Regions from separate parts of the Rhodococcus sp. OK302 genome, predicted to be linked through region 4. Evidence: riboswitches for the same ligand, from Rfam matches in the RefSeq annotation. Region 4 holds a riboswitch; each other region holds the start of a gene.
What was found. Region 4 has a riboswitch for S-adenosylmethionine ahead of BDB13_RS01425 (hypothetical protein). Riboswitches for the same ligand answer to the same signal wherever they lie in the genome.
Positions count from the first base shown of each region.

Region 1 (2,189 bases), 1.9 Mb from region 4:
GAACCCGATGCGCGAGCGCTGCTTCAGAATCTCGCGGTCGCGGAGTTCGTGGAGCCGATTTCCCTTGCGCCGGTATCCGATCAGTTCTCCGTCGATGCGCACGGTGCCACGATCGACCTTCTCGAGATGATTGAGAGTGCGCAGCAGTGTGGACTTGCCGGAACCGGACGGCCCGAGGATGACCGTCACCTCGCCCTTGCGGACCAGGAGGTCAACTCCGGCAAGCACTTCCAAGGCGCCGAATGACTTATGGATCCCACGCGCTTCAACGGCATACGCCGCATTGTCGATCAGTTCTGCAGTCATCGCGTAGCACCTCTCGGAATGTCGAGACGCGCATCGCGAATCTCTTCGAACTTGTTGCGCACCTTCTGCAAAGGGGTCAACGGGAGAGCACGTGCCGACCCACGGGCGTAGTGCCTCTCGACGTAGTACTGGCCGATGGACAGCAGTGTGGTGAGAATGATGTACCAGATGGTTGCGACCATCAGCAGTGGAACCACTCGGCCGTTGCGCCCGAAGATGACCTGCACCTGATAGAACAGCTCGGCGATCGCCATGGTCGAGACGATGGACGTGCCCTTGAAAAGTCCGATCACTTCATTGGCAGCGTTGGGAAGTATCGCCCGCATCGCCTGCGGCAGAATGATTTTGAAGAACTGTCGACTGCGAGGTATACCGAGAGAATGGGCCGCTTCGATCTGTCCGTGATCTACCGAGATGATGCCGGATCGGATGATCTCCGCCGAGTACGCAGCCTGGTGTAGTGCCAAACCTATTACTGCTGCAGTGAATCCACCGATTACACCACTGACCTGGAACGTGAAGAACTCCGGGCCGAACGGTATTCCGAGAGAAAGCGTCTGGTAGAGGTACGTGATGTTGAACCAGAAGAGCAACTGCACGATCAGCGGAATCGAGCGGAACGCCCAGATGTAGGTCCAGGCGATCACCTGCAGTACAGGATTCTTCGACAGTCGGCCGAGCGCCAGGAAGACACCGAGGCCGAACCCGAGGAACGTTCCCCACAACGTCAGCTTGATCGTCATCCACAGCGCAGCCAGCACCGATTTCGCGGTGAAGTACTGGGCGAATGTCGGCCAGTCCCAGCCCGGATTGACAACAAGTCCGTGAATGAACTGGGCAAGAAGAACGAGCACGATCGCGCTGATCACCCACCGAAACGGATGCCAGGTTCGAGCGACTACAAGCTCCGAATCCGGGAGTTTCTGTTCGGCTACCGACTCGTCGGGACGGACATCAGTGGGTGCGCTCACTGCGCGCTACCTGGCGGTATGGACATCACAAATAGGCCTTTCGGGAAGGGGGAACGCAACTGCGCGGGGGCGGAAGGTGATCGAGAGTCAGAGACAGTGGCACGAAGCCGTGCGGCACAGGTCGATATGACGCCGACTGTGTGGCGCGTGCGAAGTGGAACCCATGTGATGCCTTCCATCGGTCCTGGCGGTAGCACCCGCTCCCGAAGGTTCGGTGGGTTGCTGCGACGTCGACGAGCCAGGTCTCTCGGTCGCTCTGGATGGTGAGCAAAGACTAGACGCAGAATTCGCCGTCGTCAAATGTTGTATTTCCCTGCGTTGCAAGGGAAATGCAATCGGCCGGGGGTTGAATTCGCACTGATTTCAACACTGTCCGAAGATCAAAACACGGTGTTGACTGGAAGAGCCGAAACTGCGGTACCGAGCCACCGAGCGGTCCCCGATCAGCCCTGCCGTACCGTCTGCAACGTGAGTGGACTCGACGCATTTATCATCCTGCTGGCCGGCGTAGGTGCGGGCGCAATCAACGCCGTCGTGGGAAGCGGAACCCTGATTACCTTCCCGACGCTCGTTGCATTCGGCATGCCTCCGGTAACCGCGACGATGTCCAATGCCGTCGGACTGGTTGCCGGCGGGGTGTCGGGAACCTGGGGATATCGACGCGAACTGTCGGGGCAATGGGATCGACTGCGCTGGCAGATTCCGGCGTCATTTGCGGGCGCTGTTCTGGGATCCTGGCTGCTACTGCATCTCCCCGAGAAACTGTTCGAAACAATCGTTCCGATTTTGCTGATCCTCGCTCTGGCACTGGTTGTTCTGCAGCCACGTATCCAGGCCTGGGCGAAGAAGCGCTCCACTGCCGAAATGGAACTCTCGCCCACACGGCTGATGCTTCTGACCGGCGGAACGTTT
Region 1 is NZ_NPJZ01000001.1:2,239,219-2,241,407, reverse strand. Features, by position in the region: gene BDB13_RS10450 (amino acid ABC transporter ATP-binding protein) at 1-306, opposite strand, end outside; gene BDB13_RS10445 (amino acid ABC transporter permease) at 303-1,277, opposite strand; SAM riboswitch class I at 1,450-1,544, opposite strand; gene BDB13_RS10440 (sulfite exporter TauE/SafE family protein) at 1,746-2,189, shown strand, end outside.
Region 1: another riboswitch for S-adenosylmethionine. It lies ahead of BDB13_RS10445 (amino acid ABC transporter permease); the one in region 4 lies ahead of BDB13_RS01425 (hypothetical protein).

Region 2 (2,189 bases), 1.2 Mb from region 4:
GGAGCAAGTTGACGCCCGCGATTGCAGCCAAACCATCGGTGAGCTGCGCGGTCAGAGCCTTCTCGTGTTCGGCGATGACATCGAAGTCGAGTGCGGTCAACGCGTCGCACGCAGCTGCAATAGCACCGGCACCAAGAACGTTGGGCGAACCGGCCTCGTGGCGGGCGGGAGCGCAGGCCCACTCGGTGGACTCCAACGTCACCTCACGGACAGCGCCGCCACCGGCGAGGTAAGGCTTTGCCTCATCGAGCCAGTCGCGACGGCCGACCAGGACGCCGGCACCGAACGGTGCATACAGCTTGTGGCCGGAGAAGGCGATGTAGTCGACGCCGCATTCCTGCAGATCGATACGACGGTGGGGTGCCAACTGGGCTGCGTCGACGAGGATGCGCGCGCCGCAGCGGTGGGCGATGTCAGCCAGGCGTGCGATCGGCAGGATCTCGCCGGTCACGTTGGATGCGCCCGTGATTGCCAGCAGTGCAGCAGGCTTGGTGCACAGTTCCGCAATGAGACGCTCGATGGTCTCTTCGACGGTATCGGCAGCGGTAACAACGCGAGCATCGTTCCAGGGCAACAGATTTGCGTGATGCTCGATGTCGAGAACAACGGTGCTGCCGGGAACGGACTGAGCCAGGAGGTTCAGCGAATCAGTGGTGTTGCGAGTGAAGACCACAACCTGGTCGTCGGCGCAGTTCACGAAGCGAGCAACCGATTCGCGTGCGTTCTCGTACGTCAGTGTGGAGATCCGCGATGCGTATCCGGCGCCGCGGTGGACGCTGGCGTAAGTGGGGAGCAATTCTGCGATACGGTCCGTGACCTGGGCCAATGCCGGCGCGCTGGCTGCGTAGTCGAAGTTTGCGTACGAACACTCGCCGCCCTGCACGAGGGGAACCTGCAGGTCAGAACCCGAAACCTTGGCAATGGGGGCGGTGGCACAGATCTCGGCACTCAAAACAGCAGTCATCGAAGACAATCCTCACGTTCAAGGACTCATTTTTCGGGTGATGTTCCCGGAAGAGCCCGCGCTTGCCGCATCCGTTTTCGGATACAGCCGGGTCGTCACCCGGAGCACCCCACCGCGGAGGAGGGTTGCCGACCAGCAAGCCGGGGCTGAACACTGGTACTCGTGACCTGGCAACGAGAATGGCAGGAACTTCCAACCTTGTCAACCTTTCGCATTGACGCATCCGGATCCCCCGCACGACAATGCGCCTACCGGCCAGGTTCGAAGCGGCCGAATATCGTTGCCACTCTTACTTTTCCGATCAGAGGTGGCCTCAGTCTCGATGGCTCACGATGTTGATGACGTTGCCGTCCGGTGCTCGAACGAAGAACCGTCGAACGCCCCACTCTTCGGTAGTTATCGGGTGCACGATCTCGAAGCCGAGTTTGCGAGCTTCTTCGTACGCACCGTCGAGGTCATCCGTGTGGACTGAGATAACCGAGTCTTCGGTTGCGGTTGCATCGCGCGTTACAAGCTGGACGTGTTCCCCGTTGCTTGGAGACGTGTACCGAGCCACCCACCCCAGATTGAACTCCTCGGTACTCAAACCGAGATAGTCGGTATAGAAACCTTGTGCAGCCTCGATGTCATCCACTCTGAGATTGGCGGTTATGCGTGTCGCTCTCATGCAATTCTCCTGTCTACGGCGAATGCGTTTGATCATCGTCCGTGCGTTCCGAGGTGTCGAGCATCTTTCACGTGCGACGATCGAATAATGGCGGAGCGATGGTACGAGAGCAGACGCGCCGAACGGTGGATGCACACCGTCACATTGGCCGCCTTGCTAGTTCTGGGCCCGTCCACCATTGATGCCGTGATCTCGGAACACACCGTGTGGAATTGGGTGCGCCTCTCTGCTTGGGTATTCGCGACTGTCGGATTCGCGATCAGGACGGTCCAGTCTTGGAAGAACATGCCCAACCCGCGAAACAGTCGGCTGACGTCAACCGTCGACCCGTCGGAAATTCCGATCGAAGACGTACGCAAAGCCATCGCCTCAACCGACTCACGCATCCCGGCAGTCAAGGCACTGCGCGAGCAATACAACGGCCTCGGGTTGAAAGATGCCGCAGAACTGATTGATGCGGAACTCGGCAAATAGGCCTCTCTACGGCCCGCAGTGGCTACCATCACAGTTACATTTCGGCCTCATCGGCGCCACGAGCCCAAGTGCGACTTCCGCCTG
Region 2 is NZ_NPJZ01000001.1:1,479,549-1,481,737, reverse strand. Features, by position in the region: gene BDB13_RS06700 (aminotransferase class V-fold PLP-dependent enzyme) at 1-964, opposite strand, end outside; SAM riboswitch class IV at 1,018-1,132, opposite strand; gene BDB13_RS06695 (VOC family protein) at 1,278-1,631, opposite strand; gene BDB13_RS06690 (hypothetical protein) at 1,719-2,105, shown strand.
Region 2: another riboswitch for S-adenosylmethionine. It lies ahead of BDB13_RS06700 (aminotransferase class V-fold PLP-dependent enzyme); the one in region 4 lies ahead of BDB13_RS01425 (hypothetical protein).

Region 3 (2,189 bases), 250 kb from region 4:
AGCCTGGACCCGATGTAGCCGCCGGCAAGGACAAATGCGATGGGCAGGCCATGCTGACGGCACCAGTCGAAGACGATGCGCTCACGTTGCGCGAGCACTTCTTCAGTGATCCCTTCCAATCCGCCGATGTCGCATCCCTGATAGGGATCCATTCCCGCGTTGTACAAGCACAGATCAAAGCTGCCAATCCGATCAGCTTGTGCCACGGCTTGTTTGACGGTAGTCAGATACTCGTCGGCTTGGTCGACATCCCACAGTGCCGAGTTTGAATGACCTTCATAGTGATCGAACGAGTCCACCGAAACGTCCTCGTGCCAGATTCGAGGGTCACGGTCGATGAGTTGCGCGGTACCGCCGCCGCAATGGGCATCGAGATCAAGAATCAGGACCGACTTGACGACGCCCTCGTCGAGGAGAGTTTTTGCTGCAATCACCAGGCCGTTGAATGTGCAGAATCCGTCTCCGCGATCAGCTTTGGCGTGGTGCAACCCAGAGGACAGCGAGCCAGAGATGCCATCGGCGAGTGCGCTGCGTGCTGCAGCGAGCACGCCGCCGTTGGAGGCAAGCACCATCGGCCATAGGGCCGGATCCCAGTCGAACCCTTGAGATTCGGCCAGATACGACGGCTCGCCGGTCTGTACGGCCTCGATGTAGTCGGCATCGTGGACGAGTGCGAGATCGTGTGAAGTCAGTGACGGAGGGGCGAGGAGTTCGACGCCGTCGATCGGCCTGCTGGTCAGTGAATTCGCGACCCAGGCCGCCTTGCGGGTGGTGTCGAATCCGTAGGCGGCGCCGACGTATTCGGGACTGTAGTAGATCTTCACGCGGCGATTCTCCTGCGGTTAGGCCCGCCGCGGACGGGGGCGTTCTTGCCGCCACCGGGTGGTGGGGCCGCTTCGTCATCCGAACCACCCCGGAAACGCCTTGGGGTTGGTGTGCGGCAAGTCGGAGCTTGGCACCGCATCTCGTGAAGCTACTCAAGTGTATGACAAACCGCCGACATGTTTTGGCGTTTTCGCGAAATTCGTTTATGAGCAAGGTGATTGGAGTCGTCAGATGCTCGAGGGCTAGAGATCAAACCGGAAAGAGCGCAAGACATGAACAGTGGAGAAAACATCGTCTACGTGTACAAGGGTGCAAACGGGGGATGTAAATGGGTCAACAGCGTCCCAACATCCGGAGTCAACATTGTCGGTGACCCTTGTACTTCCGGTGACACAGCCTCGCAAAAACTGGGCACGCCACTGATACGTCGACAAGTTGACCTTGCGCTGTTGGTGGGATTGGAGTTGCTCCGGAGATTCAGGAGCCGCGGGGGGATTGTTGTTCTGTCCGTGGCCGAGCGCTGAATCGAGCGGTTACCGGGTGAGAGCGTAGCGACGAATCGTGGTGCGGCTGCTTGTGCAGGCCTGGAGAGTCAAATAGTGCCTGGTCAGGGTAAACAGTGCGACCTGTCCGAAATCGGCTCCGATCTGCATGGCCCCGATGTCGGAGAGTCCTGAGACGACGATGCTCGGCTCGCTGTACTCGAGGTCGGCACTGCCGCCGGTAGCATCCCAGATGGTGTATCCGCGTGCGTGCAGGTGTTCCCGTAGTTGCTGGTATCGGGCGATGGCAGTCGAACTTTCGGGATCCTCGCCGGGGTGGCACGCGGCCAAGATGTGTAGCGGTTCGTCCGGAAGGATGTCGCTACCGATGATTTTGTGTCCGGGATCGCCGTCCGTGACCGGGTCGGTCGGGGTGATACGTATGGTGCCGGTGGGGAGGTGAAGGTCGATAGCGGCCTGCGAATAGTCATTCCAGAGTTGGTCGTCGGCAGCGAGGACGGACAGTGATCGTGGACTTCTGTTGATAGTGAACGAGTCGACTGCAGTGATCACTCCGTCGGAGTCGACGACCGTGCCGACTGGGGTGATGATGTCGACGCCATGGTCGTACAGCAGCGCAGTCATGTCCACCGTGGGCGCTTCGGGTAGCAGGAGAGCTGTGTGTTGGTGCGGGACGTGCCGGGCGTAGTCAAGGATCTGTCCGAGTGCGGTGCGCAGGGTTTCACGCCGGACATCGACTTTGGCTTCGATCAAGGTCTCGGCGGTGTCGTCGAACACATCGATCGACAGAACTGTGGGCATTTCGGTTCGGTCATCGATCGTGATGCTGCGTGAGCTGACGACGCAACCCCTGGATTCGCG
Region 3 is NZ_NPJZ01000001.1:557,397-559,585, reverse strand. Features, by position in the region: gene BDB13_RS02500 (hypothetical protein) at 1-824, opposite strand, end outside; SAM riboswitch class IV at 861-973, opposite strand; gene BDB13_RS02495 (DUF3293 domain-containing protein) at 1,359-2,189, opposite strand, start outside.
Region 3: another riboswitch for S-adenosylmethionine. It lies ahead of BDB13_RS02500 (hypothetical protein); the one in region 4 lies ahead of BDB13_RS01425 (hypothetical protein).

Region 4 (2,189 bases):
GGGATCGTTGGTGGCCTCGGATCAGTTCGAAACGCTGTGGATCGAGGCGAACAAACAGGCCCACCAATCGTTGACGGCCGTGTTGACCGGCGATACAAGAGCTGGAATTCAGATCAATGATCAGGGCGAGGTCAGTATCTCGCTTGCACCGATCATCGAAAGGGCCAGCACGGTACTCACCGATCGTGGGTTTGCCTTTGCCGACAAGATTCCGGACGTGAACAAGACGTTCGTGATTTTCGAATCACCGAACCTGGTCAAGGCGCAGCGGGTGGTGTCAGCTCTGGACAAAGCGTCGGCTGTGTTGCCGTGGTTGATTCTGATTGCTGCCGCGGGGGCAATCTGGTGCGCACCGGCCGGGTCGCGTCGACGCGCTCTGGCCTTGGTCGGCGTCAGTATTGCCGTGGCGATGGCGCTCCTGGCGATAGCACTGAGCATCGGGCGGGCGGTGTATCTGGACGATATTCCGTCGGATGTCCTCTCACCTCAAGCGGCGGCGGTACTCATCGACACGCTTCTCTTGCCGCTCAAGACCAGCCTGCGCGCTGTATTCATTCTCGCCATTGTCATCGCGGTGGTCGGCTACCTCACCGGTCACTCGGCGTCGGCCAGTGCCGTGCGCCGCGGGTTCAGCAAGGCTGTCGACTCGGTAAGGTCTCCGAGTGCGGATCGTGAGCCCCGTGCCATCGAGGTGATGTGCGCTAAATACAGTGTGGCGCTTCGAGTTTTGTTTGTTGCGATTGCTGTAGCCGTATTGATTTTCTGGCGATATCCGTCCGGGGTCGTGGTGGCGGTGACAGTGCTCATTACCGTACTGGCCCTACTTGCTCTCGAGCTCATTGCGCGGCCGGCCCGCGCCCGCGGGAACTTGGTCGGTACTCAAAAGATGTGACATGTCGAAACTTTGATGTACCCTTGGGTCAGCTTCACGAGATGCGGTGCCAAGCTCCGACTGGCCGCACACCAACCCCACTGGCGTTCCGGGGTGGTTCGGATGACGAAGCGGTCCGCACCGACCGGTACGGGCAAGAGCGCCCCCGTCCGCGGCGGGCCAAGCCGCAGGAGTTCGTAATGAGCGAAAATGTGTTTGATCACGCTGAGTTGAGTCCCGAAGAGTTGCTCGATCCAGCAACCTTGGTCCCGGGTGACTTGATCGTTGCCGGGGGAGGGCGCGTCCTGGTAGTGGGATTTCCGCAGTCGCACAAGGATTCTCGGGGCAAAATTGTCTTCACCGTGGATACCGTTGCACGCGATGAAACGGCCGGCGTCACAGTCCTCGGAGAGGAAACCGTCTGGCACAGAGATCTTTTCGATCCCAGCAGGTACGAGTACGAGGTTGCCCCCACCCGCAGTGGTCTTCAGGAGATCCGGGCGCTCACGAGAAACGGTGTCAAGGTCGGCGCACTCAGAAGGTCGCTGTCGGACGGCTCGATCGTTGAAATCAGTCCGGCCAGTTCATTTCACCCGTTGCATGCGTTACTTCTCGATCAAGCTCGCAGAGTGCGTACTGCGGCGTGACCGGCGGTATCGGTACCTCCCGGGAACGGGAGGTACCGACACCGGTTCGTCAGACGTACTGCGAGTACGCGGGCAGATCCAGCTGACCGTTGCCGGACAACCCGATCACGATCACCTCCGGCTCGGTCGCGTTGCGTGCGTGGGCAATTGCCCCGGCGACGGCGTGAGTCGATTCCGGTGCGGGGATGATGCCTTCGGCGCGGGCAAATACCAGCCCGGCCTGCAGTGCCTCGTCCTGGCCAACTGCAATGGCGTCCATCAAACCGAGGTTGACAGCGTGCGAGACCATCGGCGACATGCCGTGGTACCGCAGGCCGCCGGCGTGGATGGCCGGGGGAACAAAATCCTTCCCCAACGTGTGCATCTTGAGCAGCGGCGTCAGACCGGCAACGTCACCGAAGTCGTAGCGGTACTCACCCTCGGTCAAGGACGGGCACGCTGACGGCTCGCAGGCGACCAGGCGAGTCTTGGTGCCCTCACGCAGATTGCGTCCGAGGAACGGGAATGTCAGACCAGCCAGGTTGGAACCTCCACCAGCGCAACCGAACACGATGTCCGGTACGGCGTCGCCGGCCTCTTCGAGCTGAACCATTGCTTCCTGGCCGATGACGGTCTGGTGCAGCATGACGTGGTTCAGAACGCTACCGAGGGAGTAGTGGGTATTGGGATCC
Region 4 is NZ_NPJZ01000001.1:307,572-309,760, reverse strand. Features, by position in the region: gene BDB13_RS01430 (hypothetical protein) at 1-892, shown strand, start outside; SAM riboswitch class IV at 925-1,038, shown strand; gene BDB13_RS01425 (hypothetical protein) at 1,072-1,518, shown strand; gene BDB13_RS01420 (TrpB-like pyridoxal phosphate-dependent enzyme) at 1,568-2,189, opposite strand, start outside.